Regions from separate parts of the Streptomyces sp. NPDC031265 genome, predicted to be linked through region 1. Evidence: riboswitches for the same ligand, from Rfam matches in the RefSeq annotation. Region 1 holds a riboswitch; each other region holds the start of a gene.
What was found. A riboswitch is a leader RNA that binds a small molecule or an ion and turns the genes downstream of it on or off. The one in region 1 is predicted to bind cyclic di-AMP.

Region 1 (7,330 bases):
CTGGACCGGGTGTTCTTCGGCAACAGCGGTACGGAGGCGGTGGAGACCGCCCTGAAGTTCGCCCGGTACGCCACCGGCCGGCCCAGGGTTCTGTACTGCTCGCACGCCTTCCACGGGCTGACCACCGGCGCGCTCTCGGTCAACGGCGAGTCGGGCTTCCGCGACGGCTTCGCCCCGCTGCTGCCCGACACGGCGGTCCCGCTCGGCGATCTCGCGGCCCTTGAGCGGGAGTTGGAGCACGGCGACGTGGCCGCGCTGATCGTGGAGCCGATCCAGGGCAAGGGCGTCCACGAGGCGCCGCCCGGCTATCTGCTCGCCGCGCAGGAGCTGCTCCACAAGTACAAGGCGCTGCTCATCGCGGACGAGGTGCAGACCGGGCTCGGCAGGACCGGCGACTTCTACGCGTACCAGCACGACAAGGGCGTCGAGCCGGACCTGGTCTGTGTCGCCAAGGCGCTCTCCGGCGGCTATGTGCCGGTCGGCGCGACCCTCGGCAAGGAGTGGATCTTCAAGAAGGTCTACTCGTCGATGGACCGGGTCCTGGTCCACTCCGCCAGCTTCGGCTCCAACGCCCAGGCGATGGCGGCGGGGCTGGCGGTGCTCGCGGTGATGGAGGACGAGGACGTCGTCGCCAACGCGCGCGTCACGGGCGAGCTCCTGAGGTCCCGGCTCGCCGCGCTGGTCGACCGCTATGAGCTGCTGCACGACGTGCGCGGGCGCGGGCTGATGATCGGCATCGAGTTCGGCAAGCCCTCCTCGATGCGGCTGCGTGGACGCTGGACCATGCTCCAGACCGCCCGCAAGGGCCTGTTCGCGCAGATGGTCGTGGTGCCGCTGCTCCAGAAGCACCGCATCCTCACCCAGGTCTCCGGCGACCATCTGGAGGTGATCAAGCTGATCCCGCCGCTGACGATCGGCGAGCCCGAGGTGGACCGGTTCGTCGACGCGTTCACCGCCGTCATGGACGACGCGCACGGCGGCGGAAGCCTGATGTGGGACTTCGGCCGGACCCTGGTCAAGCAGGCGGTCGCCAACCGGTAGGCGTTTTTGCCTCTGGGGTAAAAAATTTGCCCCAGAGGCAACCCGCTGACTGAATGGAGTGCATGAGCACTCCTGCCGAAGGCGCCGAGGAGCCGTCCGGCCCCGCGCTCCCCGATGTCGCCCCGCGCCTGCGCGACCTGCGGCGCCGCCGCGGCCTCACCCTGGAGGCCGCCGCCCCGCGGGCCGGTCTCTCACCGGCGCACCTCTCCCGCCTTGAGACGGGCGCCCGCCAGCCCTCGCTGCCGATGCTGCTCGCGCTCGCCCGTACCTACGGTACGACGGTTTCCGAGCTGCTCGGCGAGATGCCGCCCGAGCGCGAACCCGTCATCCGGGGAGGCCGCGCCGAGCCCGCCGAGGCCGACGGCTGGACCTACCACCGGGCGGGGCACCCGGGCCGGGCCATGCAGGCCCTGCGCGTGGAGGTCCCGTACGGCACCCAGCGCGAGCTCGTCCGCGTCCACCCCGGCGAGGAGTGGCTCCACGTCCTGTCCGGGCGGCTGCGGCTCACCCTCGGCGACGCCACGCACGAACTCGACCCCGGCGACAGCGCGCACTTCGACTCGCTCACCCCGCACCGGATCTCCGCCGTCTCGCACGGCGGGGCCGCGTTCCTGTTCGTCCACACCCTGCTCCAGAGCCCCGATCCGCATCCGCACCACCCGCACGGCTGAGAGGTACGCCATGTCGCAGAACCAGGGACGGTCCGACGCGAGCACCCAGGAGACGAAGTTCCCCCGGGGGCTCGTGGTCCGGCTCTTCGCCTACTTGATCGCGGGCCACATCTTCGCGGCCTTCCTCTACCTCCTGTTCACGGTCGGCAAATGACCCGCCACGCGGCTTACGCCGCGTCCTCCACCAAGCGCTCCCGCAGCCGCTCGCGGGTCTCGGCCGTGAGGCCCAGGCCCTCGGTCAGATAGCGGTCGGTGGTGCCCCAGGTCCCCTCGATGGTGTCGAAGGCCGCGTGCAGATAGCTGGCGCGGGCGTCGAAGAGGGGGTTGAGCAGCTCCACGATCTCCGCGCTCATCCCGGCCGCGGAGGTGTCGCTGCGGTGCATCTTGTAGCGGCGGTGCGGGTCGTTGGACTTGAGGTAGTCCGCCTCGATGGCCTCCCGCTCGACGCCCACCGCGAGCAGCGACACCGCGATCGAGAGCCCGGCGCGGTCCTTGCCCGCCGCACAGTGCATCAGCGCCGGGACGCTGTCCTCGGCGAGCGCGTGCAGCACCCGGCTGTGCTCGGCCGTGCGCTCGCGGATGATCGTCCGGTACGAGCGGGACATCCGGTCGGCGCCCCGGCCGTCGGAGAGGACCGACCGCAGCTGGTTGATGTCGCCGTCGCGGACCATCTTCCAGAACTCGGCCCCGTCGGCGGGGTCCGTCAGCGGTATGTTCACATTGCGCACCCCGGGCAGGTCCACGTCCGGCCCCTCCAGCTTCTGGTCCGCCGCGTTGCGGAAGTCGAAGATGGTGTGCAGCCCGAGGGTGGCGAGGAAGGCAGCGTCCTGCTCGGTCGCGTGTGCCAGGTGGCCGCTGCGGAAGAGCCGTCCGTGCCGCAGCCGGCGGCCGTCCACGGTCGGCAGTCCGCCCACATCACGGAAGTTGCGCACCCCGGAGAGCTCGGGTTCGGTCGAAGGGACCTGCGGAGTCTGCTGCGTCACGTTCGCTCCTGATGTGGTTCGAAAAAAGATCACGCCGCCTCGATCCGACGATACGACATGGGTTCCCGGGGCAATCATCTCGACGGCCCGACCGGAAGGCGACCCCCTCGCACCCGTTGCCCTCGCGGCGATGGACCCCCGATCCTGTTGCTGGTGTTCGTGCCTGTGCGTACCTGTGCGGAACTGGGGAGTCGGGATGATCGAGACTACGGACGGACGGGTGTGGCTGCTCTCCGGTCGCACCAGCGGCTATGCGCTGCACCTCACGGACCACGGGGAACTCCTGCACCTCCACTGGGGCCCGCGCCTGGCCCTCGCCGACGCCGAGGCACTGGCCGCCCAGCCCCTGCCGCCCTACTGGCCCTTCGAGTCACCACTGGATGGCCAGGAGGAGTACGTGGTGGAGGGCGGGCCCCGTTTCGCGCGCCCCGCGCTCTCCGTACGGACCCCTCGGGTGCGCGGCACCGAGTGGACCTTCGCGGACGCCGTGGTCGACGGCGACGAACTGCGGCTGCGCTTCGCCGACGCCGTGCACCGCCTGGGGCTCACCCTGCACTACCGGATGCGCGACGACGCCGACGTCGTCGAGCGCTGGGCGACCGTCGCCCACGAGGGCACGGCCGGTGACCCGGACCTGGAGCTGCTGCGGGCCGACGCGGCCGTGTGGACGCTGCCGCTGCGCGACGGCTGGCGGCTCAGCCAGCTGCACGGCCGCTGGGCGGCCGAGTCCCGGCTCGTACGGGCCGACCTCACCCCGGGCGACAAGGTGCTCGGCAGCCGCCGCGGCCACACCGGCCACCAGCACCTGCCCTGGGTCACCCTGGACGCCGAGGGCACCGCCACCGAGGAGAGCGGCGAGGTGTACGGGTGCGCGCTCGGCTGGTCCGGGTCCTGGCGCATCGCCGTCCAGCACCTGCCGGACGGCCGGGTGCAGATCAGCGGCGGCGCCGGGTACGACGACTCCGGGCTGCTGTCCCTGGCGCCCGGCGATTCGTACACCACACCGGTCTTCGCCGGGCTGTGGAGCCCGGACGGCTTCGGCGGGGCCAGCCGGGAGTGGCACGCCTGGCAGCTGGCCCGGGTGATCCCGGATGCCGAGCGGGTGCGGCCGGTGCTCTTCAACTCCTGGGAGGCCACCGGGTTCGACATCTCCGAGCCGCAGCAGCGGGCGCTGGCGCACCGGGCGGCGGCGATGGGCGTCGAGCTGTTCGTCATCGACGACGGCTGGTTCGGGGACCGCACCCATGATGCGGCCGGGCTCGGCGACTGGACGCCCAACCCCGAGCGCTTCCCCGGCGGCCTCAAGCCGCTGGCCGACGAAGTGCACGCGCTGGGCATGCGGTTCGGGATCTGGGTCGAGCCGGAGATGGTCAACGCCGACAGTGCGCTGTACCGGGCGCACCCGGAGTGGGTGCAGCACCAGAGCGGACGCCGGCGCACCGAGTTCCGCAACCAGCTCGTGCTCAACCTGGCCCGCCCGGACGTCCAGGAGTACCTCTGGGAGCAGCTGGACGGACTCCTTTCGAGCGCGCCCGTCGACTATGTGAAGTGGGACTTCAACCGCTGCTTCACCGACGCGGGCTGGCCCGGCGAGGAGTATCCGCAGAAGCTCTGGATCGAGCATGTCCGGGCGCTGTACGGCCTGTTGGAGCGGCTGCGGGCCGCGCACCCCTCGGTCGACTTCGAGTCCTGCTCGGGCGGCGGCGGCCGGATCGACCTCGGCATCCTCTCCCGTACGGACCAGGTGTGGACCTCCGACAACACCGACCCGCTGGACCGGCTCGCCATCCAGGACGGCTTCAGCCAGCTGCACCCGGCCCGGGTGATGGCCGCCTGGGTCACCGACAGCCCCAACACCCTGCTCAACGGCCGCCGCAGCAGCCTGCGCTTCCGCTTCGGGAGCGCGATGGCCGGGGTGCTCGGCATCGGCGGGGACCTCACCCGGTGGAGCGAGGCCGAGCTGGCCGAGGCGCGCGGGTGGGTGGAGCTGTACAAGGCGATCCGGCCGGTGGTGCAGCTCGGGGCCCAGTACCGGCTGCGGCCGCCGCGCGGGGGGCTCAGCGCCGTCCAGTACGTGCGCGGCGACGACACCGTGGTCCTCGCCCACCTCCAGGCCCAGCGCTACGGCGAGCGTCCCCCGGCCGTACGGCTGCGCGGTCTGGACCCGGCGGCGGCCTATCGGTGCCTCGACACCGGGGCCGTACACAGGGGAGCGGTATTGCTGCACCGGGGTCTGGACACCGGGCTGCGGGGCGATCTTGATGCGGCGGTGTTCCGTTTCCGGCGGCTTGGCGAACTCCCGGCATAAGGAATTCGCGCTCTTGGCACGCCGAAGATCTCCATCGGGATGCACTGACCAAAAGTGGACAGAATGGGGCGATAGGTGGCGGGAAGGGGTGAATCGGCTAGAACTTTAGCCCGGATTGGGCGATTTGGTGGCTCCTGTCCATCTCCCCGGCGGGAAGGGGAGGTTGCCCGTGAGCAGCGTCATATCCGTGACGTTCCGTGGTGGCGGCCCGAATGAATTCCCCGTTCCGGCGGGGCCTGTTGGGAATTCCCGTCGACGCAGGGTGACCAGAATTCCCGGAGGAATTCCCGGCCGGGAATGCCGAAGGCGAATGGGTACTTGTCGTGACCCGCCGGGCTCGCTTACGGTCACCGCAATCCGGGTGGACCGCCGAATCCTGCCACCGCTCGGAATCCGCACCCATCCACGCGTGGCAGGAGCGGGGGACCCAGGTAAGCGCCGTCCGGAATTCCGGCACGGCTCGGGGTGAAGCCGGAACACCGCACGCGGTGCCCGGCCGGGCAGCTCCAGCCCGAACCCGACAGCTCACCTCGCAGGCGCCGGAGAGGAATCCGCCATGCCCGCGAAGGGTAAGCACCGCCGTCCCAAGTCCAGCCCGATATCCCGGGGCATGGTCGCCGCCGGTACGGGCGGCGCCGCGCTCGCCATCCCGCTGCTGGGCGCCACCGGCGCGCACGCCGCGGTGAAGACCGCCGCCCCCGCCACCGCGCCCCAGCAGGCCGTCCGCGCCGCCGGGACCTTCATCGCCGCTCCGGCCGCCGCCCCGCAGGCCGTGCCCGCCACATACAAGGTCAAGAGCGGCGACTGCCTGTCGCAGATCGCCCAGGACCACCGGCTCGGCGGCTGGCAGCGGCTCTACAAGGACAACCGCGAGGTCGTCGGCTCCGACCCGGCGCTGATCCGCCCGGGCATGAAGCTCACCCTCGGGGCCAAGGTCCCGGGCGGCGGCGCGTCGCACGGCTCCGCCAAGGCGAGCGGTTCGCACGACTCCGGTACGAAGAAGTCCGCCCCCCGCACGGCGAAGTCCTCCCCGGCCGCCTCCGCCCCCAAGGCGGCCGCCGCCGCCGACACCTCCTCGTCCGCCACCGCGAACCAGGGCTCCGCCTCCGGCTTCCGCGCGCCGCTCGACAGCGTGAGCATCGGCACCCCGTACCGCATGGCCGGATCCATGTGGTCCAGCGGCTACCACACGGGCGTCGACTTCGCGGCCGACACCGGCACCACGGTGAAGGCCGTCGGCGCGGGCACGGTCGTCTCGGCCGGCTGGGGCGGCGCGTACGGCAACCAGGTCGTCATCCGGCACGCCGACGGCATGTACTCCCAGTACGCCCACCTCTCGCAGTTCTCCGTCTCGGCCGGGCAGACCGTGACCGAGGGCCAGCAGCTCGGGCTCTCCGGCGCCACCGGCAACGTCACCGGCCCGCACCTGCACTTCGAGATCCGTACCACGCCCGACTACGGCTCGGACGTCGACCCGCTCGCCTACCTCCGCCAGCAGGGCGCGAACCTCTAACGACCGTTGCCCCGTCGGCAATTGGCGCGTATTCCCGCTGCGGGAAACTGACCGGGTGGTCTATATCACCCATCGTCAACCCCTCCTTACGGTCGCGTAGGTCACACCCATAAGGGAAAGATGTGGTCTCGTGGCAGACGATTCGAGATCATTCAGCAGCGGTACGTTCGGGTCGTACACGGCGCTCGGCGACAGCTTCACGGAAGGCGTCGGCGACCCCGGCCCGGACGGGGCGTTCGTCGGCTGGGCGGACAGGTTCGCCGTGCTACTGGCAGACCAGCGACCGGAGGGGGCCTTTCGCTACGCCAATCTCGCGGTCCGCGGTAGGCTCCTCGACCAGATCGTCGAGGAGCAGGTGCCGCGGGCCAAGGAGCTCGCGCCCGACCTGGTGAGCTTCTGCGCGGGGGGCAACGACATCATCCGGCCGGGCAGCGACCCGGACGACGTGGCCGAGCGCTTCGAGCGCGCCGTGGCCGACTTGAAGAGCGCGATCCCGACGGTCATGGTGACCACCGGGTTCGACACGCGCGGGGTGCCGGTCTTCAAGCATCTGCGGGGCAAGGTCGCCACGTACACCGCGCACGTGCGCTCCATCGCGGACCGCTACGGGTGCCCGGTGCTCGACCTGTGGTCGCTCAAGTCCGTTCAGGACAGGCGGGCGTGGGACGGCGACCGGCTGCATCTGTCGCCGGAGGGGCACACCCGGGTCGCGCTGCGCGCCGCGCAGGTGCTCGGGCTGCAGATCCCCGCCGACCCGGACCAGGCGTGGCCCCCGCTGCCGCCGCGCAACACCCTGGACGTGCGGCGCGACGAC
Region 2 (7,330 bases), on a different contig from region 1:
GGAGGTGCTGGGGGCGGCGCGGGTGTGAGCGGGCGGGCCCGGGGGCCGGGCACGTAGAATCCGGTAATTGTGTCTGAGCAGCCCGCCGCCTCCGCCCGTCGCCCCAAGGGCGAGCCCCGGTTTCCCGGGGGTCCCGTCGCCGATCCCGCCGGATCGCACCACGAGCGGCGGATCCGCAGTTTCCAGCCGCGCCGCAGCCGGGTGACCACCGGCCAGGGCGAGTATCTGGAGCGGCTGTGGCCCCTGTGGGGGCTCGATATCGACGGGCGCGGCAAGCTCGACCTGAAGGAGATGTTCGACGGGCTGCCCGTCGTCCTGGAGATCGGCTTCGGGATGGGCGAGGCGACCGCCGAGATGGCCGCCGCCGACCCCGGCACCGGCATCCTCGCCGTCGACGTGCACACCCCCGGCCAGGGCAACCTCCTCGGCCTCGCCGAGCGCGGCGGCCTCACCAACGTCCGCGTCGGCAACGGCGACGCGGTCATCCTGCTGCGCGAGATGCTGGAGCCGGATTCGCTGGACGGGCTGCGCGTCTACTTCCCGGACCCCTGGCCCAAGAAGCGCCACCACAAGCGCCGCATCATCCAGCCCGACTTCCTCACGCTGGCCGCACCCCGGCTCAAGCCCGGCGCCGTACTGCACTGCGCCACCGACTGGGAGCCGTACGCCGAGCAGATGCTGGAGGTGCTCGACGCGCACCCCGCGTTCGAGAACACCCAGCCGGACGGCGGCTACGCGCCGAGGCCCGCGTTCCGGCCACTCACGCGCTTCGAGGGACAGGGCCTCGACAAGGGCCATGTGGTGCACGACCTGCTCTTCACCCGCGTGGCCGAGCTGCCGTCCGCCTGACGGCCGACCCCACGCACCGTCGCGGATTGTCCGTACCCCTCGTTAGGGTCGTCTGGTGTCGTCCGAGTCGCTTCCGCAACGCCAGCCGCCGGGCCCGCTCCAGCCCGTCCCGGAGCGCGGCGCCGAGCCGCGGTTCGACGCCGTGCCGGAGCGCGCCAAGTGGCGCTACCGGCCGCGGCGCGACTTCTGGCGCTCCAAGGCCGTCCGGGCCGGCGCGCTGATCACCCTGCTCGCCCTGTGCGGTCTGGTCATCCTCGCGATCGTGCGGGAGCAGACCGGCACCGAGGGGTTCCTGGTGGGGCTCGCGCTGGCCGTGCTGCCCGTGCCGCTGCTCGGCACCGCGTTCCGCTGGCTCGACCGGGTGGATCCGGGCCCGTGGCGCAACCTGCTGTTCGCCTTCGCCTGGGGCGCGTGCGCCGCCGCGCTGGTGGCGATCATCGCCAACTCGTTCGCGACCAAGTGGATAGCCACCGCGACCGCCGACCCGTCCTCCGCCGACCACCTCGGTGCGACCGTCATCGCGCCCATCGTCGAGGAGAGCGCCAAGGCGGCGGCCGTGCTGCTGCTCTTCCTGTTCCGAAGAAGGGACTTCAAGGGGATAGTCGACGGCGTCGTCGTCGCGGGCTTCACCGCGACCGGCTTCGCCTTCACCGAGAACATCCTCTATCTGGGCAACGCCTTCGGCGAGGACCAGGTCAGCCACACCGCGGGCCTCTCCTCGACGACCGCGGCGACGTTCTTCGTACGGATCGTGATGTCGCCGTTCGCGCACCCGCTGTTCACGGTGTGCACCGGCATCGGCTTCGGGGCGGCGGCGCTCGCGGCGCCGGGCCGCCGCTGGCGGCGCATCGGCCTGCCGCTGCTAGGCCTGCTGTCCGCGATGGGGATGCACGCGCTGTGGAACGGCTCGTCGTCGTTCGGGACGTACGGCTTCTACCTCGTCTACGCCGCGTTCATGGTCCCCGTCTTCGGCCTGCTCACCTGGCTGGCGGTCTGGAGCCGCCAGCGGGAGCTGCGCACGGTCGCGGCCGAGCTGCCCGCGTACGCGGCGGCGGGCTGGCTGGGCGCCGCCGAACCGCTCGCGCTCTCCTCGATGCGGGCCCGCTCGATGGCCCGGGACTTCGCGCACCGCACCTACGGGGGCAGGCGGGCGGCGCGGACGGTCGCAGAGTACGAGGCGTTCGCGACGGCCCTCGCGTTCCTGCGCCGCCGGGCCCGCCGCGCCCAGGCCGGCCCGGACTTCACGGCCCGCGAGCAGGAGCTGCTGCACCACCTGTGGGAGCGCAGGGAGGTGGCCGGGCCCGCGCTGCACTACGCGGCGGGCGCGGCGGGCCGCATCTGGATCCCGGCCCAGCCGTACCCGTACGGACACCAGGCGCCGTACGGACAGCAGACTCCTTACGGACAGCAGACTCCTTACGGGTACAACCAGTCCTCCCCGTACAACCCCTATCTGCGCTGAAAGCGCTGGAAGCGCTGGAAGCCCCGGGCTCGCCGGGAGCTACGCCGAGGCGGTCTTGAGCTCGCTCAGCTCCGCGTCCGTGAGCTCCAGGTCCGCGACCGCGAGGAGCGCGGGCAGCTGCTCGACCGTACGGGCCGAGGCGATCGGGGCGACCACGGTCGGCTGGGCGGCGAGCCAGGCGAGCGCGACGCTCGCGGGCTCGGCGCCGTGCGCCTGCGCGACGCGGTCGAGCGCGGCCAGCACCTTCGCGCCCCGGTCGGTCTCCAGGTGCTTGGCGGCGCTCCCGGCCCGCGCGCTCTGCACGTTGTGGCCCGGGCGGTACTTGCCGGTGAGGAACCCGGCGGCGAGCGAGAAGTAGGGGACCGCGGCCAGGCCCGAGCGGGCGGCGGTGTCCTGGAGGCGGCCCTCGTAGGTGCCGCGCGAGACCAGGTTGTAGTGCGGCTGGAGGGCGACGTACTTGGCCAGGCCCTCGCGGTCGGAGAAGTCCAGCGAGTCCCGGAGCCGCTCCGGGGAGATGTTGGAGGCGGCGACGGCGCGCACCTTGCCGTCCTGAACCAGCTGGTCGAGGGCGGTGACGATCTCCTCGACCGGGACGGACTCGTCGTCGAAGTGCGTGTAGTACAGGTCGATGTAGTCGGTGCCCAGCCGGCGCAGCGAGGCCTCGGCGGCTGCCTTGATGGTGGGGGCCGCGAGCCCCTTGAACCCGGGGTGCGCGCCCACCTTCGTGGCGACGACGACGTCCGCGCGGTTGCCGCGCGCCGCCAGCCACTTGCCGATGATCTTCTCGGACTCGCCGCCCTCGTTGCCGGGGATCCAGGACGAGTACGTGTCGGCCGTGTCCACGAAGTTGCCGCCCGCCTCGGTGTACGCGTCGAGCACCGCGAACGACGCGGCCTCGTCGGCGGTCCAGCCGAAGACGTTGCCGCCGAGGGCGAGCGGGAAGACGGAGAGGTCGGAGGCGCCCAGGGGGCGCAGAGAGGTCATAGAGGGTGAACGGGCGGGCGGTGCGCGGCTATTCCGCGCCCCCACCTGCGCCCCCTTCTGGGCATCCGCCCACGCCTCCGCCCACGCCTCCGCCCACGGCGAGCACGCCCTACGGGTTGAGGCCCTTCGACTGCAGCCACGCCATCGGGTCGATGCCCGTGCCGCCCGGGGTGTGCACCTCCAGGTGCAGATGCGGGCCCGTCACGTTGCCGGTGGCGCCGACGCGGCCGATCGTCTCGCCGGTCGTCACCTTCTGGCCCGCGCTGACCGCGATCGAGGACTGGTGGCAGTACCAGAGCTCCGAGCCGTCCTCCAGCTCGATGACCGTGCGGTAGCCGTACGAGCCGGACCAGCCCGCCGACTTGACCGTGCCGCCGTGTATCGCCTTGAGCGGGGTGCCGGTGGGAGCGGCGAAGTCGAGGCCGGTGTGGTGGCCGGAGGACCACATCGAGCCGGCCTCGCCGAACGTCGAGGTGATCGTGTACGAGGCGACCGGGAGCGAGAAGCTCTTGGCGAGCTCGGCCAGGCGCTCCTCCTCCGCCTTCTTCGCGGCGGCCTCCTCGGCGGCCTTCTTCGCGGCCGCCGCCTTCTGCGCCGCGGCGCTCTGGGCGGCCTTCGCCTCGGCCGCCGCCTGCTGGGACGCGGCCTTCTCGGCGACCGCCTTCGCCTCGGCCTCGGCGTCGTTCTGCTGCTGCTCGGCCTGCTGGAGGATACGGGCGCGCAGGGCCTCGCCGGCGCCGGTGGCGCCCTGCTCGGCGTCGGCCCGGGAGACGCCCGCCATGGTGAGGGGGGCGCTCGCGACGGCTCTGTCGGCCTGGGCGGCCGGGGAGGCGTCGGGCTTCTCGTCGCCCGCGATGTCGGAGATCAGCGTGCCCACGCCCGGCAGGGACTTGACGTCGGGGAGGTTGTCCGCGACCGAGTCGGGCAGGGATATGGAGACCGGCGGCTTGCTCTGCGCGCTGGCCATGCCGCCCGCGCCGACGGCCGCGATGACGCCTACGCCGAGGACGGTGGAGCTGCGGGCGAGCCCGCCGCGCTGCTTGGCGACGCGGTGCCGGCCGCGCACGGAGGCGACCGATTCCTCGGTGGGGTTCCACTCCTCCCACACCTCGGTGTCACCGGGCGCGGTCCCGTACAGGGAGACAGGGGGAACCGGCTGGGTGCCGAGGGCAGGCTCGTTGGACGCCACGGGGGCGCTCCTTTCCTTCCTTCTCGCCTACCGGGTTAGCTGACGGGTTCGGAGCAGGAAGGTCTCCTACGGGCACCTCTTCGAAGGTACAAAGGTGCCCGATTCACCCCAAGTTGGTGGTTCCCCGGTTCCCTTTCGGGATTCGGCGCGTGCGCACGGTGCCGCCTCTGCGACGGCTGGGACGACCGCGCTGCGTTATCGAACGTTAATAGACAGGGGGACCGGATTCCAAGCAGTTCCCCCTGATCGTCGGGGACAACAGTTGACGGTGTGTCAGTTGTTATGCACAGGGGGGTTGTTCGGCTACACAACGTCACGGCACCACGGGCATCGTCCGCCGCCGCTCCGGCTGCCGCACCCCCGGCCGCCCCACCGCGAGCAGCGCCATGTCGTCGTTCGCGCCCCCGCCCGTATGTCTGCGCACATCGTCGATCAGCGCGTCCAGGACCCCGTCGGGCCCCGGGAAGATGCGGCCGCGCAGCCGCTCGTGCGGGTCGTAGAAGACCCCCGGCGGCTCCACCGAGCGAGCCTCGGAGAGGCCGTCGGTGTAGAAGAGCAGCGTCGCCCCGGCCGGGAAGGGGTACGCGTCCGCCCGGTCCGGCCACACCCCCAGGTCCGCCATCCCCAGCGGCAGCGCGGGGTCGGACGGGGTGAGCGCGTCCAGGGCCCCGTCGGCGTGGAGCAGCAGCGGCTCGGGGTGGCCCCGGTTCACCAGCCGCACGGCCCCGGCGCCGCGCGGGATCTCGGCGAGCACGGCCGTGGTGAACCCCTCGACGGCGTCCAGGCCGTCGCGCCGGGTGCCCTCCCGGGTCAGCGCGCGCTCCAGGCGCCCGGCCACGGCCTCCAGGGTCGACTCCTGCTCGGCCGCCTCCCGGAACGCCCCGATGACCACGGCCACCGCCTCCACCGCCTCCAGGCCCTTGCCCCGCACGTCCCCGACGACCAGGCGCACCCCGTACGGCGTGTCCTGGACGGCGAAGAGGTCCCCGCCGATGAAGGCGCCGGCCTGGGCCGCCTCGTACCGCGCGGCCACCTGGAGGCCCCCGATGCGCTCGGCGGGCGTCGGCAGCACGGCGCGCTGGGCGGTCTCCGCGATGACCCGGGCCGAGGCGAGGCGTTCGCCGCTGCGGCGCAGCATGCGGTTGGTGAAGAGGGCGAGAACGCCGACGGTGGTGACGGTGAACAGCTCGCTGACCGCCTCGCCCGTGCTGGGGACGTCGTGCAGATACTCCGTGAGCAGCACCGCCCCGACCGCCGAGGCGCCCGCGACGGCGGTGCCGGCCGGCCCGAAGAACGGGGCCGCGATCAGCGGCGCGGCCGCGAAGAGGGCGGCGGCGGTCAGATCGGGCGGCGTCGCCGCGTCGAGAACGACCCCGGCGACCAGGAGCAGCGCGGGCAGGACGCGCACCAGGCCGAGGCGCCGGGAGCCCTCCCGGCCGCCGCCGTCCGATCGCTGCCGCACCTGTGGTCTCCTGCCCGTCCGCAGGGCCGCCGACGTTCCGCGCCCCACCCAGGGTGCCCGGCTCCGCCGCACGCGGCGAGCCCACCTCGGCCAACCGGGTGCGGCCTCAGTGCCGGTCGGCGCCCGTGGCGATCAGCCGGGCCCGGCATCGGCGGGGCCCGGCCCGGCCCCGTACACAGGTCCCCCGGGCGTGCCGCCGGGCCGCCGGGTCGCCGTGCACGGAGGGGACGCCGCCCTTCGTGTACGGGGGCGCGGTCACCCAGGGCGCGGGGGGCGACAGGGGCAGCGACAGGGGCAGCGACAGACACATCAGCAGCGCGCACAGGCCGATGAACAGCGGCACGGCCGGCACCTTCCGCCGCGTCGCCGCTCGCAGCAGTCCCGCCACATGCTCGCGCATAGCACACGCGAGACTACTGTACGTATACCCCTCAGTCGGTGAGGTGCCGTCCGGCATACACCTTCAGGGCGTCCCGGACGAGGACGGCGGTGCCCTCGCCGTGCCGGTCGTAGTGGGCGCCGAAGCGCGGGTCGTCGACGTACATCTGCCCGAGGCCGATGACGTAAGCCCTGGTCACCGGCATCGTCGTGGACAGCCAGGCGACATGGCGGCGGGCGATGTCCTGCGCCGCCCCGCCGTCGGCTGCGAGCCCTTCCGCGTGCGCCCGGCCCCAGTCGCGGGCGATGTCCTCGTGCTGTTCGAGGAACGCCGTGCGCTGCTCCTCGGTGAGCGAGCGCCATGAGCGGTCGCCCTCGGCGTACGCCTCGCGGCCCCAGCGCCGGGTCACCTCCTCCTCGTACCGCGTGTGATCGAAGCCGTCGAGCACTTCCTCGGCCATCAGTTCCTCTCCCCTCTCGGTCTTGCGCAGCGTGGTGGCCACCGACGCGATCTGCCGTCCGATCCGCGCCCGCTCCTGCTCAAGCAGCCCCAGATGCGTACGCAGGGCGGCGGCGGTGTCGCGCTCGCCCTCCAGCACCTCGGCGATGACCGGCAGCGAGAGCCCGAGCCCGCGCAGCAGCAGGATCCGCTGCAGCCTGACCAGGGCGTCCTGGTCGTAGTAGCGGTAGCCGTTGGCTCCGACGCGGCTGGGCTCCAGCAGGCCGAGCTCGCCGTAGTGCCGCAGCGTGCGGCTGGTCGTCCCGGCCCTGCGGGCGATCTCCTGGATCGACCACTCCTTGGCGGACCACTCCGTGCCCTTCATGTCCTTCACGCTAGAACTTGACGTTGCGTAAAGGTCAAGCGCAGGCTCGTGGCCCATGCACGAACTTCGCTCGCCCGCCGCCCTGCCCTGCGACCCGCCGCTGCTGTGGGCCGCCCAGGGCCTGACCGGGGCCTCCCGCGCCCGCGCCTGGGCGAGCGGGGACGGCCGCGCCTTCGCCGTCG
Region 3 (7,330 bases), on a different contig from region 1:
CGCGCTGGACCCGGTCCTTGCCGTCGCTGTTCTTGTAGAACGACGGGCCCTTCTCGCCGCCCGCGCTGATGAGCTCCATCGACGGGTAGTACATGACCACCCGGATCCCGGCGGCGTGCGCCAGCTGCACAAAGCTCCTGACCTTGCCCATGTGCTCGGTGAACTGCTGGTCCGTCAGCCAGTTCGACAAGATGGTGTCGACCTCGATGACGCTCACGTTCTGCGCCTTGAGTCCGGCGATCACCGGCTTCATGTCGAGGTTCGGGTCGGCGTCGTCGTCGAAGGTGCCGTCCGCGATGCGGGCGAAGCGGGCCCATTCGGGAAAGGAGACGCCGGCGACGGGTGTGTGGGCGGTGCCGAGCGATTCGGCCCAGACGGGGCCGGAACGCAACCCGGGAACGGGCAGCAGATTCGCCGCCATGGCCAGCCCCCCTGCACCCAGCCCCGTCCGTAATACGCTTCTTCGGCTCAGTCTCCGTCTCTCGTGCATTTAACTGTCCCCCCAGTGGTGGTCGTTTCGGCTTCGGAATACCGCGTTTTCATTGCCCGTTGCCTTTCCGGGCAATCCTGTCTGATCGTTTGCAGCACCGCGTGGATTCGCGGCAACGCGGCCGAGAGGGCTCAAATGCGACGGGTGCTTTCCGGCCGTACTTCTCCCATGAGGCGATGGAGTTCGGTCGTTTCAGCGACGCGAGCGCGGATGGCAGACTGCGATCATGACTACGGAGACGATCAACGCGGCGGCCGCGGGCGCCTGGAAACTCGGTGACCTGTCGGTCAACCGGCTGGGATTCGGCGCGATGCGCCTCACCGGCAGCGCCGCGTTCGACCTCGGCACGCCCAGCGACCGCGAGCGGTCCATCGGCGTGCTGCGGCGCGCGGTCGAACTCGGCGTCAATCACATCGACACCGCGGCCTTCTACTTCTCCCGGCTCCGGTCCGCCAACGAACTCATCAACCGGGCGCTGGCGCCCTACCCGGACGATCTGGTCATCGTCACCAAGGTCGGTCCGGGGCGCGACGCGTCGGGCGAGTGGCTGTCCTGGGCCACGCCGGAGCAGCTGCGCGGCCAGGTCGAGGAGAACCTGCGCCAGCTCGGCCGCGACCACCTCGATGTGGTCAACCTGCGCCTCAACGGGCCGGGTTCGCTCGCCGAGCACTTCGGCGCACTGGCCGAGCTGCGCGACGCCGGGCTCATCCGCCACCTGGGCATCTCCAACATCGCCCCCGAGCACCTCGCGGAGGCCCAGGCCATCGCGCCGGTGGTCTGTGTGCAGAACCGGTACGGCCTGGACAGCCGGCGTACGGGCTCCGACGAAGTGCTGCGGCTCTGCGGGGAGCAGGGCATCGCGTTCGTCCCGTTCTTCGCCATCGCCGGGGAGGGGCGCGAGAGCGGTGCGGGACAGGGAGGCGGCACGGACAGCGAGGCGGTCCTCGCGGTCGCCCGCGCTCACAGGGTGACGTCCGCACAGGTCCGCCTCGCGTGGACGCTGCGGCAGGGCGAGCACGTGCTGGCCATCCCCGGCACCGGCAACCCGGAACACCTGGTGGAGAACGTCGCCGCGGGCGCGCTGCGGCTCACGGACGAGGAGATGGAGCTGCTCGGGTCCCCGAGCTGAGGCTGCCGAGCCCCTCTCTCGATGTCCGAAATGAACCCCAGAGGGGCAGTTTCCCTCCTATGTCGCCAATCTATTCATTGGGAATGATAGGGCGGCTTAAGATTTCGTTTGGGTGCTGTCGGTGTAATTGCTATTACCGACGCAAGGAGTGAAATGGGTCACGCGGCCCCTTGTCGGCGGGCCCCCCGTGACGCGCGCATTCCGTTCCGCGCGGGGCGAGTTGGGGGTGCGGGGAGGCAGGGGCCCGCATTTCCCGCCCGTGGTGGATCTTTCTCGCGGCTGCCGTGGTGAATTGAGGTCTTGTTTCGGCCAGTCCTATTCGTTTACGGTCACCGTCAAATCCGGATGGACCGCCGAATCCTGCCGCTGTCCGGAAACCCCCCACACACGAAATGGCAGGAGCGGGGAAACCAGGTAGGCCGCCGAATCCGGAGACGGAACGGCTCGGGGTGAAGCCGCGTGCGCCGCGGCCGGGCAGCTCTCGCCCGAACCCGACAGCTCACCTCGCAGGCGAAGGAGAGGAATTCGCCATGCCCGCTACGGGTAAGCACCGCCGCCCCAAGTCCCGCACCCTGACCCGGGGCATCGCCGCCGCGGGTACGGGCGGCGCCGCGCTCATCATTCCGGTGCTCGGCGCGACCGGCGCCGGTGCCGCGCCTTCGGCGGCGCCGCACTCCGGCACCGCCGCGAAGTCCGCGCCCGCCGTCGCGGCCGCCGCGAAGGGCGCGGTGTCCGCCAAGCCGATCGTGGCGAAGAAGGCCGCTGCGACGACCTACTCCGTCGTCGCCGGGGACTGCCTCTCCAAGATCGCCCAGGACCTCGACGTCAGCGGCGGCTGGAAGAAGCTGTACCAGGACAACCGCCAGGCCATCGGCGGCAACCCGGCCCTGATCCACCCCGGCCTCGAACTGGCGGTGGGCAAGAAGGCGAAGGCTCCGGCGGCGTCCGCCGACCGTACGGCCACCTCGGCCCGGGCCGACCGTTCGGCCCGTACGACCACGCTGCCCCAGCAGGCGACCGCCGCCGTGGCGAAGACGGCGACGTACTCCGACAACCTGGACGGCTGGATCCGGCAGTCCCTGGACATCATGGCCCAGCACGGCATCCCCGGCTCCTACGACGGCATCTACCGCAACATCATGCGCGAGTCGTCGGGCAACCCGCTGGCCATCAACAACTGGGACTCCAACGCCGTGGCCGGCACGCCCTCCAAGGGCCTCCTCCAGGTCATCGACCCCACCTTCCAGGCCTTCCACGTCGCCGGCACGTCGACGGACAGCTACGACCCCGTCGCCAACATCGTCGCCGCGTGCAACTACGCGGCCAACACATACGGCTCGATCGACAACGTGAACGGCGCGTACTGACGGCGGCCGACGGTCGACGGCGGCCCCCGGTCGACTACTGAGGAGGGGACGGCCGGGGTGGCAGACCATCTGGTCCATCATGGACCAGATGGTCTGTTACGGTGAGCCGACCAGGCTCAGGGGAGGACCGTCATGCCACGCCCGACGCGCGCCGAGCTCGACGCCGAGATCGTCGAAGCCGCCGCCGAGCTCTTCACCGCGCAGGGCTACCTCGGCACCTCGGTGCAGGAGATCGCGGACCGGGTCGGCTACTCCAAGACCGGGCTGTTGCACCGGTTCCCCTCCAAGGAGCGGCTGCTCGCGGCGACGCTCATCGGGCCGCTGACCGAGTTCGCCGCCCTGCGCGCCACCTGGAGCGCCCTGCCGGACGGCCCCGAGCGGCACCGGCGGGCCTCGGCCGATCTGGTCGACCTGGCGCTGCGCCACCGCTCCCGGCTCGCCCTGCTCTTCAACTCCGGGCTGCCGGTGCTGCCCGGCGCGCTCGCCGGAGTGGAGGGCATGGGGGATCTGGGCGACCACCGCACCGAGACCCTCGCCGCCTTCGCGGACCCTGATGACCTGGAGGGCGCGATCCGGGCGCAGCTGGCCTTGACCGGCCTGGTCAGCACCGTCGCCGCACGCCAGGACGTACCGGACGACCTGCTGCGCGCCCCGCTGCTGCGGGCCTTCCGTGCCGCGTGCGGGATCTCGGCGCACCCCGTACTCCGCGAGGGTTCCGCATGAGGCCGCGGGCTGTGGCGGGCTGGGCGCTTCGGGGGTGGCGGAAGTACGCCGTCGCCGCGGTCGTCCTGGCCGGGCTGGGCGTGGCGGGCGACCGGGCCGCGGCCGCCTGGACGGAACACCGTACGGCCGACGCGTTCCAGAAGGCCCAGGGGCTCAAGGCCGCGCCGCACGTGCAGGTGCACGGCTTTCCGGTACTGACCCAGCTGGCCGGGGGAACGCTCGACCGCGTCGACATCGAAGCGTCCGACATCCCCGCGGGCCGCGACGGCGGCAGGCTCCCGATCACCACGCTGAATGTCGAGCTCGACCGTCTGCGCCGCTCATCGGACGCCTCCGAGGCCCACGCCGCCTCCGCCAAGGCCACCGCCTTCGTGTCCTACCAGGACCTGTCCGCCGCGCTCGGCGTCGAGATCGGCTACAGCCAGGACAGTACGAAGGCGGAGCCGCGCGTCGCGGCCACCGCGAGCCTGCCGCTGGTCGGCAAGGCCACGGCGAGTGCACGGGTCGACATGGCGGGCGACCACGCGCTCGCCTTCCGGTCCGTGAAGGTGGGCGACGGCCTGCCGAAGGCGATGCGGACGATCGTGACCGGCATGCTGGAGCGTGAGCTGAAGCTCGACGGCATCCCGGACGGCCTGGCGCTCAAGTCCCTCACCACGACTCCCGACGGACTCACCGCGACGCTCTCCGGCAAGGACGTCACCTTCCGCACCGACGACCGCGCCTGAGCGCCCGCCGGGCAGGTGCAACAACGGGTTTCGCGGACGCCAACCGCCTCGACGGGGCGCCGGACGTGATACGCAGACCTCAACACCCTTCGACGTCACGGAACTTCGCCGGTCGGTGACAAGAACGGTCACAAGAACAGACGGGGAGCGAGTCCATGCCCATCAAGGTGATCCTCTTCGGCGCGACCGGCATGGTCGGCCAGGGGGTGCTGCGGGAGTGCCTGCGCGACGACAGGGTCGAGAGCGTCCTCGCCGTGGGACGCACCCCGCTCGGTGCCGAGCACCCGAAACTGCGCGAACTCGTCCACCCCGACCTGGCTGCCCTGATGAGCCTGCCCGCCACCCAGGCCCAACTCACCGGATACGACGCCTGCTTCTTCTGCCTGGGCGTCTCCTCGGCGGGCATGGACGAGAACACCTACCGCCGCATCACCCACGACCTCACCCTCACGGCCGCCCGCGCCCTGTCCTCCTGGAACCCGCGCTCCACCTTCGTCTACGTCTCCGGCCAGGGCACCGACGCCACTGAGCAGGGCCGGATCAAGTGGGCCCGGATCAAGGGCAGGACGGAGAACGACCTGCTGGCGCTGGACCTGGACGCGTACATGTTCCGCCCCGGATACATCCAGCCCCTGCACGGCATCACCTCGAAGACCCGCCTCTACCGGGCCGCGTACGTGTTCACGAAGCCGCTCTACCCCGTCCTGAGACGACTGGCCCCGAACCACGTCACCACGACGGAGCAACTGGGCCGAGCGATGATCGCTGTCGCGACGGAGGGCGCCCGCGTGCATGTCCTGGAAACCAAGGACATCAACGGGACGGCGTCCCGCCTTTGACGGGACGTCAGTGCCCGCCCCGGTACACCCGCAGCCCGGGGACCTCGAACGACATCTCCGACACCTCCGGGGCGGGGGCCGGGTGGAAGCGGCCCGCGCTGACCGAGAGGTTGACGATGAGGTGGGCGTGCCAGCGGCTGCCCACTCCGCGGTGGTCGGCGAAGGCGTGGGCGCCGTTCACCCACCACGTGACCGAGCGGGCGCCGAACTCGACCCGCAGGTCGAGGAGGCCGCCGGGGGCGATGGACGGATCGCGGTAGGAGTGGTGGGCGTCCCGGACGTGGTTGGTCAGTTCCAGGAGGTCGGGGTTGTCGGGGTGGTACTCGAACACGTCGACCTCCTGGCCGCCGTCCCGCCAGGTCCAGATCGCCGGCCAGGCTCCTGTGGCGTGCGGCAGCCGGACCCGGGCCTCCAGGACGTCGCCCGCGCGCACCATGAAGTCCTCGTCGCTGCCCTCGGTGGTCAGCAGCCCCGTGCTCCACGCGCCCTCGGGGCGGCGCCTCGCCCAGAACGTGCCGGTGCGGCTGTACGCGGCGTCGGGGACCAGGTGGTCGAGTTTGTCGTCGCCGGGGTTGACCGGGCCGCCGTCCGGATACGCCCAGGAGCGGCCCGCGACCCACTGCGCGGGGGAGGTGAAGTCGGCCGTGAAGAAGGGGAGCTGCGGGGCCTCGGTGAGCACGGGCACACTCTGGCACAGGCACGGGGCCCGTCCTCGGCGCCTCACCCGGCCTCCTCACCGCCTCCTCCGCGCCACCCCGCCGCTCCTCCCCGTACCCCGAAAGTAAGCTTTACGTACGCAAACATCTGTGGCGGCAGGTTCGGGGTTGGTTGAGTGATTTTTCCTTGGGGGATCAGGGATTCCCGGGGGCGTGGCTGGGGAAGTCGGCATTTGCTGTACGGGACGGCCACACCGTGCTACGGTTGATCCAGTTGCAGTTGTGGTTCCCAAAGACTTCAAGTGCCTGGGCGGGTTTCTTCCGTCCGGCACTTTTGTATTTCCGGTGCAGTTATCCGGACGGGGCAATCATCACGGCGACGCCGGGATTCACACAGTGTGAATCCCAGGGCAATGCCCCGAAGGAGATATGACATGGCTACTGGCACCGTGAAGTGGTTCAACTCGGAAAAGGGCTTCGGCTTCATCGAGCAGGAGGGTGGCGGCCCGGACGTGTTCGCCCACTACTCGAACATCGCCACCCAGGGCTTCCGTGAGCTTCAGGAAGGCCAGAAGGTGACCTTCGACGTCACGCAGGGCCAGAAGGGCCCCCAGGCGGAGAACATCCTCCCCGCCTGACGTCGCTGAAGCGCAAGTATGACGCAGCTGGGGCCCGCACTTTGTGTACGGGCCCCAGCTCGTTGCTGTCTCCGGGCATGCGCCCCTCGCGGGGTGCGTGCCCGCCGCGCCGTGGACGGCACTCCACGGTGTGCATGACACCGGGTACCGCCGCCGCGCGCACCATCGCCCCGCCGGGGTCATCCCCTCGGGCCGGCGCGCGGCAGGTATTCCGAGGCCCGGCAACGGCCCGCAGCGTCGCGGCCGACCCGGGCTCGTTTTCGTCTTTTCTTTCGGCTCGTTCTTGCGATTCCCCGGCAGTCATATCCGCCGCGAATTCCTCGATACGTGCCATATCGAGGAAGGTTCTGTATGAACCGATCAGCTCGCACGAATGACCGCTCCTTCGGCGCCCGCAAGGGCTCCGGCTCCGGCGGCGCCCGCTACCGCGCCCAGGCCCAGGCGCAGGCGCAGAGCCGCTCCGGCGGCCGCACCCGGCGCCCCTCCGCCCCGCAGGGCGAGTTCGCGCTCCCCGCCACGCTCACCCCGGCACTGCCCGCAGCCGAGGCCTTCGCCGACCTGGACATGCCCGCCCCCCTGCTCGCGGCGCTCACCGGCGAGGGTGTGACGGTGCCGTTCCCGATCCAGGCGGCCACGCTGCCGAACTCGCTCGCGGGCCGTGACGTACTCGGCCGGGGCCGCACCGGCTCGGGCAAGACCCTCGCCTTCGGCCTCGCGCTCCTGGCCCGTACGGCGGGCAAGCGCGCCGACTCCAAGCAGC
Region 4 (7,330 bases), on a different contig from region 1:
GTTGCGCAGCCCGATGGCCTCCTCGACGCCCTTCATACCGATGCCCTGCTCGGCGAGGCCGGGGATCGGGAAGGTGCGGGAGACCGCGCCGAGGGCGACGACCAGGTAGTCGAAGGGCAGCTCGTAGGCCTCGCCGACCAGCGGCGCGACCGTGGCGACCTTGCGGTCCTGGTCGATGCTGGTGACACGGCCGGTGAGCACCTCGGCTCCGCGCACGACGCGTCGCAGCGGGACGACGACGTGGCGCGGGGAGATGCTGCCTGCGGCGGCTTCGGGGAGGAAGGGCTGGTACGTCATGTACGACCGCGGGTCGACGACCGTGACGGTCGCCTCGGCGTAGCGCATCTTCTTGAGAATGCGCCGTGCCGCGTACAGGCCTACGTACCCACCGCCTACGACGAGGATTCGGGGACGCTCCGTGGTGCTCATGCCATCGAGTATCCACCCCCCTGTGGGCCCCCGCTCGTGCGCCCCTTCACAAGGTCCGACGGGGCCTCTGCTACACTTCGCGGCCCACGTGACCCAGGTCATGGTGGCCGGAGGGAACCACGGTGTAGGGGAGAACGTTGTTCACCCCTCCTGAACTGGCCCTCACACGGCTCCACGGGCTAGACCACTGGGTCAGGACACATGGCCGTAACACACCGTCCGACCCTTGGATCGCGCGCTGTTGAGCCCCTGAACCTGCAGAAGAGAGGCCCACGGCCCTCGATCGGGGCCAACTGACGGGTTTTCCTTGTGAAGAAGTTCACGAACTTTCTTGCGGAGGGTGGCCCGGAGGGCTCCTGAGGGGCCCTCCGGGGCACCTTCTACGCGATCGACCAGGCGATTCCGTCGAGGATGTCGTGCTCGCTGACCACGACCTCGCGGGCGCCCGTGCGGTCCATGACGGCCAGCAGGACCAGCGCGCCCGCGGCGATCACGTCGATGCGGCCCGGGTGCAGGACCGGGATCGCCGTGCGCTCGGCGTGGGTGGACGCCAGGAGGCGGTCGGTGACCCGCTTGACCTCGTCGTGGGAGATACGGGAGTGGTGGATCGCCGCCGAGTCGTAAGCGGACAGGCCGAGCGCGATGGCGGCGACCGTGGTCACCGAACCGGCCAGGCCCACCAGCGTGCGGGGCTCGCGCAGCGGCACCGTCTGCTCGGCGAGGTCCAGGGCCGCCTCGATGTCCGCCCTTATCGCCGCGATCTGCTCGGGCGTGGCCGGGTCGCCGGGGTGGTGGCGCTCGGTCATCCGGACGCAGCCGATGTCCACCGAGCGGGCCGCGCGCACGTGCTCCGAGCCGACCACGAACTCCGTCGAGCCGCCGCCGATGTCGACCACGAGGTAGTCGCCGCCGGAGTGGAGTTCCCTGGTGGCGCCGGTGAAGGAGAACTCGGCCTCCTGGTCGCCGGTGATCACCTCGGGCTCGACGCCCAGGATGTCCAGGACGCCCTGGACGAACTCGTCCCGGTTCTCGGCGTCGCGGGAGGCGGAGGTGGCGACGAAGCGGACGCGCTCGGCGCCGAACTCCTTGATGACCGCCGCGTACTCACGGCAGGCCGCGAAGGTGCGCTCCAGGGCCTCGGGGGCGAGGCGGCCGGTCCGGTCGACGCCCTGGCCGAGGCGGACGATCGTCATCCGGCGGTCCAGGTCGATGAGTTCGCCGGATACCGGGTCGGCGTCGGCTACCAGGAGCCGGATCGAGTTCGTACCGCAGTCGATGGCGGCGACCCGGGTCACTTCTCGCCCTCCCCGGGCACACAGGGGGTGACGCAGGGGCCCTTCGCCCACCACTCGGGCAGCATCGCGATCGCCTCGTCGCCCAGCGGGTTCACCCCGGGCCCGGCCGCCAGCGAGTGGCCGACCAGCACGTGCAGGCACTTCACCCGGTCCGGCATGCCGCCCGCGCTCGGGAAGCCCTCCAGGACCTCGATGGCGTCGCGGCGGGCGATGTAGTCCTCGTGGGCGGCGCGGTAGGCCGCGGCCAGCTCGGGGTCCGTCGCCAGACGCTCCGTCATCTCCTTCATGACCCCGTTGGCTTCGAGCGTGCCGATCGCCGACGCGGCCCGCGGGCAGCTCAGGTAGTACGTCGTCGGGAACGGCGTGCCGTCGGGCAGCCGGGGGGCCGTCTCGACCACGTCCGGGTTGCCGCACGGGCAGCGGTGCGCGATCGCGCGCAGTCCGCGCGGCGGGCGGCCCAGCTGCTCCTGGAAGGCGGCGATGTCCGCGTCGGTCGGCACGGTGCTGGGCGTCTGGGGCGGGGGCGTTTCCATCGCGGTTTCTGTCTCAGTCTCTGTCTGTCTGGATCTGTCGCTGTCTGGGCCCGGCGGCGTCAGTTGCCGGGGCGGTCGGCCTTGTCCACGCCGTCCCAGAGGTTCTGGTGCCAGGGGCGGCCGGTGGCGGCCTTGCCGTCGCGGCGGCCCTTGGCGGCCGACGGGTCGGTCACGGTGTAGCCGGTCTCGCCCGGAAACTGCATGTGCAGATGCTCACGGGCCAGCCGCTTGATGTACGCGTCGTCCTGGAGCCGCGCCTTCTCGTCGCGCAGCCGCTCGACCTGCGCGGCCGCGTCTTGCTCCTTGCGGCGCTGCTCGGCGATGTCGCCGCGCTGCGACACGTACTGGCGCATCGGGTACGCGAGGGCCACCACCAGCGAGCACATCACCAGGGCGAGCAGGGCGGCGCGCCCGGTGAGTCGGGAGCGGCGCGCCTGGCGCTTGGTCTGGGAGCGGTAGACCCGGGCCGCGGTCTGCTCACCGAGCCCCTTGAGCCGGGCCGCGGTGGAGAACCGGTCCCGGTTGCCCTTGGCCATGTCGCCCCGCTCCCCTCACGTACGTACAACGTCCCCGGACACGGTACGGGACCGCGGCCGGGGACGTACGTACGACAGGGCGGTCAGCCCATGTCAGGACTGCTCAGCCGGTCGGCTGATCAGCCCTTGAAGCGCGGGAAGGCGCTGCGGCCCGCGTACACCGCCGCGTCGTCGAGGATCTCCTCGATGCGCAGCAACTGGTTGTACTTGGCGACGCGGTCCGAGCGGGCCGGGGCGCCGGTCTTGATCTGGCCGCAGTTCACCGCGACGGCGAGGTCGGCGATGGTGACGTCCTCGGTCTCGCCGGAGCGGTGGGACATCATGCACTTGAAGCCGTTGCGCTGGGCCATCTCGACGGCGTCCAGGGTCTCGGTCAGCGAACCGATCTGGTTGACCTTGACGAGCAGGGCGTTCGCGGAGCCCTCCTCGATACCGCGGGCCAGGCGCTCCGGGTTGGTGACGAAGAGGTCGTCGCCGACGATCTGGACCTTGGAGCCCAGCTTGTCGGTGAGGGTCTTCCAGCCGGCCCAGTCGTCCTCGTACAGCGGGTCCTCGATGGAGACCATCGGGTACGCGGAGACGAGCTCCTCGTAGTACTCGGTCATCTCGGCGGCCGAGCGGGACTTGCCCTCGAACTCGTACTTGCCGTCCTTGTAGAACTCGGACGCGGCGACGTCGAGCGCGAGCGCGATGTCCTTGCCCGGGGCGTAACCGGCCTCCTTGATGGCCTCCAGGATCAGGTCCAGGGCGGCGCGGTTGGAGTCCAGGTTCGGGGCGAAGCCGCCCTCGTCGCCGAGGCCGGTGGACAGGCCCTTGCGCTTCAGGACGGCCTTGAGGGTGTGGTAGACCTCGGCACCCCAGCGCAGCGCCTCGGAGAAGGACTCCGCGCCGATCGGGGCGATCATGAACTCCTGGATGTCGACGTTGGAGTCGGCGTGCGACCCACCGTTGAGGATGTTCATCATCGGAACGGGCAGCAGGTGCGCGTTCGGGCCGCCCAGGTAGCGGAACAGCGGCAGGTCGCTGGCCTCGGAGGCGGCGTGCGCGACGGCGAGCGAGACGCCGAGGATGGCGTTGGCGCCGAGCGAGCCCTTGTTGTCCGTGGCGTCCAGGTCGAACATCGCCTGGTCGATCAGGCGCTGCTCGGTGGCGTCGTAGCCGACGAGCTCCGGGCCGATCTGCTCGATCACGGCGAGGACGGCCTTCTCGACGCCCTTGCCCTGGTAACGGTTGGGGTCACCGTCACGCAGCTCGATGGCTTCGAAGGCACCCGTGGAGGCGCCGGACGGGACGGCGGCACGACCGGTGCTGCCGTCGTCGAGGCCGACCTCGACCTCGACCGTGGGGTTGCCTCGGGAGTCCAGGATTTCCCGGGCTACGACGACGTCGATGGACGGCACGAGCATCTCCTTCTGGGATGTGACGCGAATACGCCGGGCCGCGCGGTCCGGCACCCCTGAGCCTAACCGCCTCCGGGGCATCCACCAGCCGACCGACCGGCCCGTGGGACGAAACGGGGGGCAAAATGTTCCCGAACAAAACAAAACCGTCCCGGCGGGGGGCGGTGGAATGCGGGGCCCTGCGGGGCTGGCTGGTGTTCGTCTGCGGACCGTGGCTGGCTGGTCGCGCCCACGCGGCGGAGCCGCAAAATGTCACAGCCCCGCGCCCCTGGGGGGGGGTTGGGGTCGCCGCAGGGATCGCCCCGCAGGGGCGCTTTCAGGGGCGCGGGGAACTGCGCGACCAGCCACAGACGATCCGCGGACAAACACCGGGCCGAAAAGGGGCGCGGGGAACTGCGCGAGCAGCCACGGATGGCCCGCAGCCGCGCAACGCAGCCCCCACCCCCGAGCGGAGCGCCTAGCTCAGGTGGAGCTGCTGGTTCACGTAGATCAGGTTCGCGTCCTTCACGACGTCCTTGTTCAGCTCGAACAGCTTCTGCCAGCCGCCCTTGACGCCGTGCGCGGCGGCGATGGAGCCGAGGGTGTCGCCGGCCTTCACCTTGTACTCGCCGGTGCCGGTCTTGACCGGGGCCGGGCGGGACTCGCTGCGCGAGGCGGGCGCGGACTCGCGCTTCGGGGCCGGGGCGGCCTTGGGGGTGGCGGCCTTCGAGGACGAGCCGGACGTGTCCACGTTCGCGGACGCGCCACCGGACGTCAGGTTGCCCGCACCGGCGCAGGACCAGGCGCCCGGCCCCTGCATCGCGAGCAGCTTCTCGGCGGTGGCTATCTGCTGGCCCTTGGTGGCCAGGTCGGCGCGGGAGGCGTACTGGGTGCCGCCCGCCGCGGCCCAGGAGGACTGCGAGAACTGCAGACCGCCGTAGTAGCCGTTGCCGGTGTTGATGGACCAGTTGCCGCCGGACTCGCACTGGGCGACCGCGTCCCAGGTGGAGACGGAGGCGGCGGAGGCGGAGCCCGCGGCCATCAGCGGGGCGGCGACGGCCGCACCGGTGACACCGGCGAGCGTGACGACGCGGACGGCCTTGGACGGGCGACGGTGCTTGCCCTTGCCGGAAAGCAGCATGGAGTTCTCCTCACCGACGCCTGCGAGGTGAGCTGTCGGGTTCGGGCGAGTGAGTGGCCCGGCCGCGCCGTGCTGGCGCGTCTTCACCCCAAGCCGGTCCTGTCGGCCGTCTCGTACGTCCCGCCGTATGGCGTACGTCCTTCAACGGCCGGGCCCGGCGCTTACCTTGGGTCCCCCGCTCCTGCCTACGGCGCATCGAGCGTCGACTGTTCCCCGCGACCGGCGGCAGGATTCGGCGTTCCCGGTCGAAGGGGCCCGTGGTGACGAGCGCTCCGACCGTAATCACACCAACCCCTGATGTTCAAAGGGGCACATCGGGGAGAAATCGCCCCCACGTACCCCTCCGCAACCCCTGTTTCCGCAGGTCGGGGGCGTAACGCCCGTACCGGACGGACGGGACACGCCAGTTGACGGAAAGAGACCCATGTCTCACTTGCACAGAAGTGGACATAGGCCCCTGAACTACCCCTTGGGCGTGGCCGGGTTGTCCGTGTTTGCCAGGTTCAGATCAAGGCTCTGGCCGGGCACGATGAGGTCCGGGTCGGAGCCGATCGTCTTCTCGTTCGCCTTGTAGAGCGCTGCCCAGCCGCCCTCGACCTTGTGCGAGCGCGAGATGTCCCACAGGTTGTCGCCGACGCGGACGGTGTAGCCGCCACCCCCGGTGAGCGCGTCGCCCGCCTCACGTGAGTCGGCGTCACCTCGCGAGGCGTGACGCCCCGATTCATGACTGTTTTCCGTATTGCCCGGCTCGGTGGTGGCGGGGGTGCCACCCTCGGCCGGGTCCGGCGTGCCGCGGTGCTTGCCGCCGGAGGCGGAGTCCGTGGAGCCGGTGGCCGGGCTGGACGGCGTCGTGGACCCGGGCCGCCCGCTCGCGCCCGTGGACGGCGCCGAGGACGTCGTGGACGGCTTGGGAGCGGTGGAGGCCGGACCGGACGGCGTCGTGGGCGCCGGAGTCGTCTTCGCGGGCGCGGACGGAGTGGAGGCGTCCGGGGTCGCGGCCCCCTCCTCCGAGGGGACGTACGGCGAGGGCGTGGCGCCCGGGTCGACGGCCGGCGCACCGCCGCCCGAGGTGAGCCCGGAGACCGTCGAGCAGCTGGTGAAGGCCTTGGGGCCCTTCGCCGCGAGCACCTTCTCGGCGACGGCTATCTGCTGCGCGCGGCTGGCCATGTCGGGGCGCGAGGCGTACGCCGTGCCGCCGTAGCTCTCCCAGGTCTCCTGGGAGAGCTGGAGGCCGCCGTACAGGCCGTTGCCGAAGTCGGCGCTCCACGCGCCGCCGCTCTCGCACTCCGCGACGCGGTCCCACGTGGTCGCGGTGGCGGCGCTCGCACCGCTCGCGGCGAAGAGCGGAAGAGCGAGGGCCGAGCCGGTCACCCCCGCCGCGACGACGAGTGCGGGAGCCTGGCGGGGTCGGCGGTGCCGTCCGTTCCCGGAGCGCATGCTGTGGCCTTCCGTGTGACTACGTCTGTGACTACTGGGCCGGGCGTTGAGCCTGGTTTGCCGAGTCGAGGGGTGAACGTAGCCGTACTCGAACGCTTGTCACAAGTCGATGCACCCGCGATAACGCCAAAGTCACAGTTTTGACGGGCTGTCAGTTCGGGTGGGCGTGAACTCGACCGGAAGCGTACGCAGTCCGCGCATGATGAGCCCGCCGCGCCAGCGCAAATCGGCAGGATCCGCCCCGAGCCGCAGGTCAGGAAGGCGGCGCAACAGGGTCGCCAGCGCGGTCTTCGCCTCCAGCCGGGCGAGCGGGGCGCCCAGGCAGTAGTGGATGCCGTGGCCGTAGCCGAGGTGCTGGTTGTCGCGGCGGCCGAGGTCGAGCGTGTCCGGGGCGCCGAACCGCTCGGGGTCACGGTCGGCGGAGGCGAGGACGACGAGCACCGGGTCGCCGGCCGCGATGTCCTGACCCCCGATCGTCAGCGGCCGGGTGGCGAACCGCCAGGTGGCGAGCTCCACGGGCCCGTCGTAGCGCAGCAGTTCCTCGACGCCGGTGTCCAGCAGGTCCGACTCCCCGGCCGCG

Region 2: linked by a shared signal. The riboswitch ahead of ACZ499_RS00070 (M23 family metallopeptidase) and the one ahead of ACZ499_RS29960 (M23 family metallopeptidase) in region 1 are both predicted to bind cyclic di-AMP.
Region 3: linked by a shared signal. The riboswitch ahead of ACZ499_RS27125 (LysM peptidoglycan-binding domain-containing protein) and the one ahead of ACZ499_RS29960 (M23 family metallopeptidase) in region 1 are both predicted to bind cyclic di-AMP.
Region 4: linked by a shared signal. The riboswitch ahead of ACZ499_RS36255 (transglycosylase family protein) and the one ahead of ACZ499_RS29960 (M23 family metallopeptidase) in region 1 are both predicted to bind cyclic di-AMP.

The regions. Positions count from the first base shown of each region.
Region 1 is NZ_JBVIHM010000024.1:99,705-107,034, reverse strand. It holds gene ACZ499_RS29985 (aspartate aminotransferase family protein) at 1-1,041, shown strand, start outside; gene ACZ499_RS29980 (helix-turn-helix domain-containing protein) at 1,104-1,712, shown strand; gene ACZ499_RS29975 (DUF6126 family protein) at 1,723-1,866, shown strand; gene ACZ499_RS29970 (tyrosine-protein phosphatase) at 1,880-2,695, opposite strand; gene ACZ499_RS29965 (alpha-galactosidase) at 2,892-5,003, shown strand; cyclic di-AMP (ydaO/yuaA leader) riboswitch at 5,390-5,555, shown strand; gene ACZ499_RS29960 (M23 family metallopeptidase) at 5,560-6,516, shown strand; gene ACZ499_RS29955 (SGNH/GDSL hydrolase family protein) at 6,647-7,330, shown strand, end outside.
Region 2 is NZ_JBVIHM010000001.1:18,108-25,437, forward strand. It holds gene lhgO (L-2-hydroxyglutarate oxidase) at 1-28, shown strand, start outside; gene trmB (tRNA (guanosine(46)-N7)-methyltransferase TrmB) at 70-849, shown strand; gene ACZ499_RS00060 (PrsW family intramembrane metalloprotease) at 905-2,311, shown strand; gene ACZ499_RS00065 (aldo/keto reductase) at 2,351-3,295, opposite strand; gene ACZ499_RS00070 (M23 family metallopeptidase) at 3,405-4,484, opposite strand; cyclic di-AMP (ydaO/yuaA leader) riboswitch at 4,494-4,642, opposite strand; gene ACZ499_RS00075 (PP2C family protein-serine/threonine phosphatase) at 4,798-5,946, opposite strand; gene ACZ499_RS00080 (hypothetical protein) at 6,053-6,346, opposite strand; gene ACZ499_RS00085 (MerR family transcriptional regulator) at 6,378-7,148, opposite strand; gene ACZ499_RS00090 (GNAT family N-acetyltransferase) at 7,204-7,330, shown strand, end outside.
Region 3 is NZ_JBVIHM010000020.1:114,660-121,989, reverse strand. It holds gene ACZ499_RS27135 (hypothetical protein) at 1-421, opposite strand, end outside; gene ACZ499_RS27130 (aldo/keto reductase) at 717-1,619, shown strand; cyclic di-AMP (ydaO/yuaA leader) riboswitch at 1,961-2,145, shown strand; gene ACZ499_RS27125 (LysM peptidoglycan-binding domain-containing protein) at 2,150-2,986, shown strand; gene ACZ499_RS27120 (TetR/AcrR family transcriptional regulator) at 3,119-3,709, shown strand; gene ACZ499_RS27115 (LmeA family phospholipid-binding protein) at 3,706-4,437, shown strand; gene ACZ499_RS27110 (Rossmann-fold NAD(P)-binding domain-containing protein) at 4,593-5,276, shown strand; gene ACZ499_RS27105 (beta-glucanase) at 5,284-5,955, opposite strand; gene ACZ499_RS27100 (cold-shock protein) at 6,367-6,570, shown strand; gene ACZ499_RS27095 (DEAD/DEAH box helicase) at 6,922-7,330, shown strand, end outside.
Region 4 is NZ_JBVIHM010000039.1:28,861-36,190, reverse strand. It holds gene ACZ499_RS36280 (NAD(P)/FAD-dependent oxidoreductase) at 1-429, opposite strand, end outside; gene ACZ499_RS36275 (Ppx/GppA phosphatase family protein) at 810-1,724, opposite strand; gene ACZ499_RS36270 (DUF501 domain-containing protein) at 1,721-2,257, opposite strand; gene ACZ499_RS36265 (FtsB family cell division protein) at 2,317-2,793, opposite strand; gene eno (phosphopyruvate hydratase) at 2,913-4,199, opposite strand; gene ACZ499_RS36255 (transglycosylase family protein) at 4,651-5,313, opposite strand; cyclic di-AMP (ydaO/yuaA leader) riboswitch at 5,316-5,516, opposite strand; gene ACZ499_RS36250 (transglycosylase family protein) at 5,776-6,750, opposite strand; gene ACZ499_RS36245 (cytochrome P450 family protein) at 6,883-7,330, opposite strand, start outside.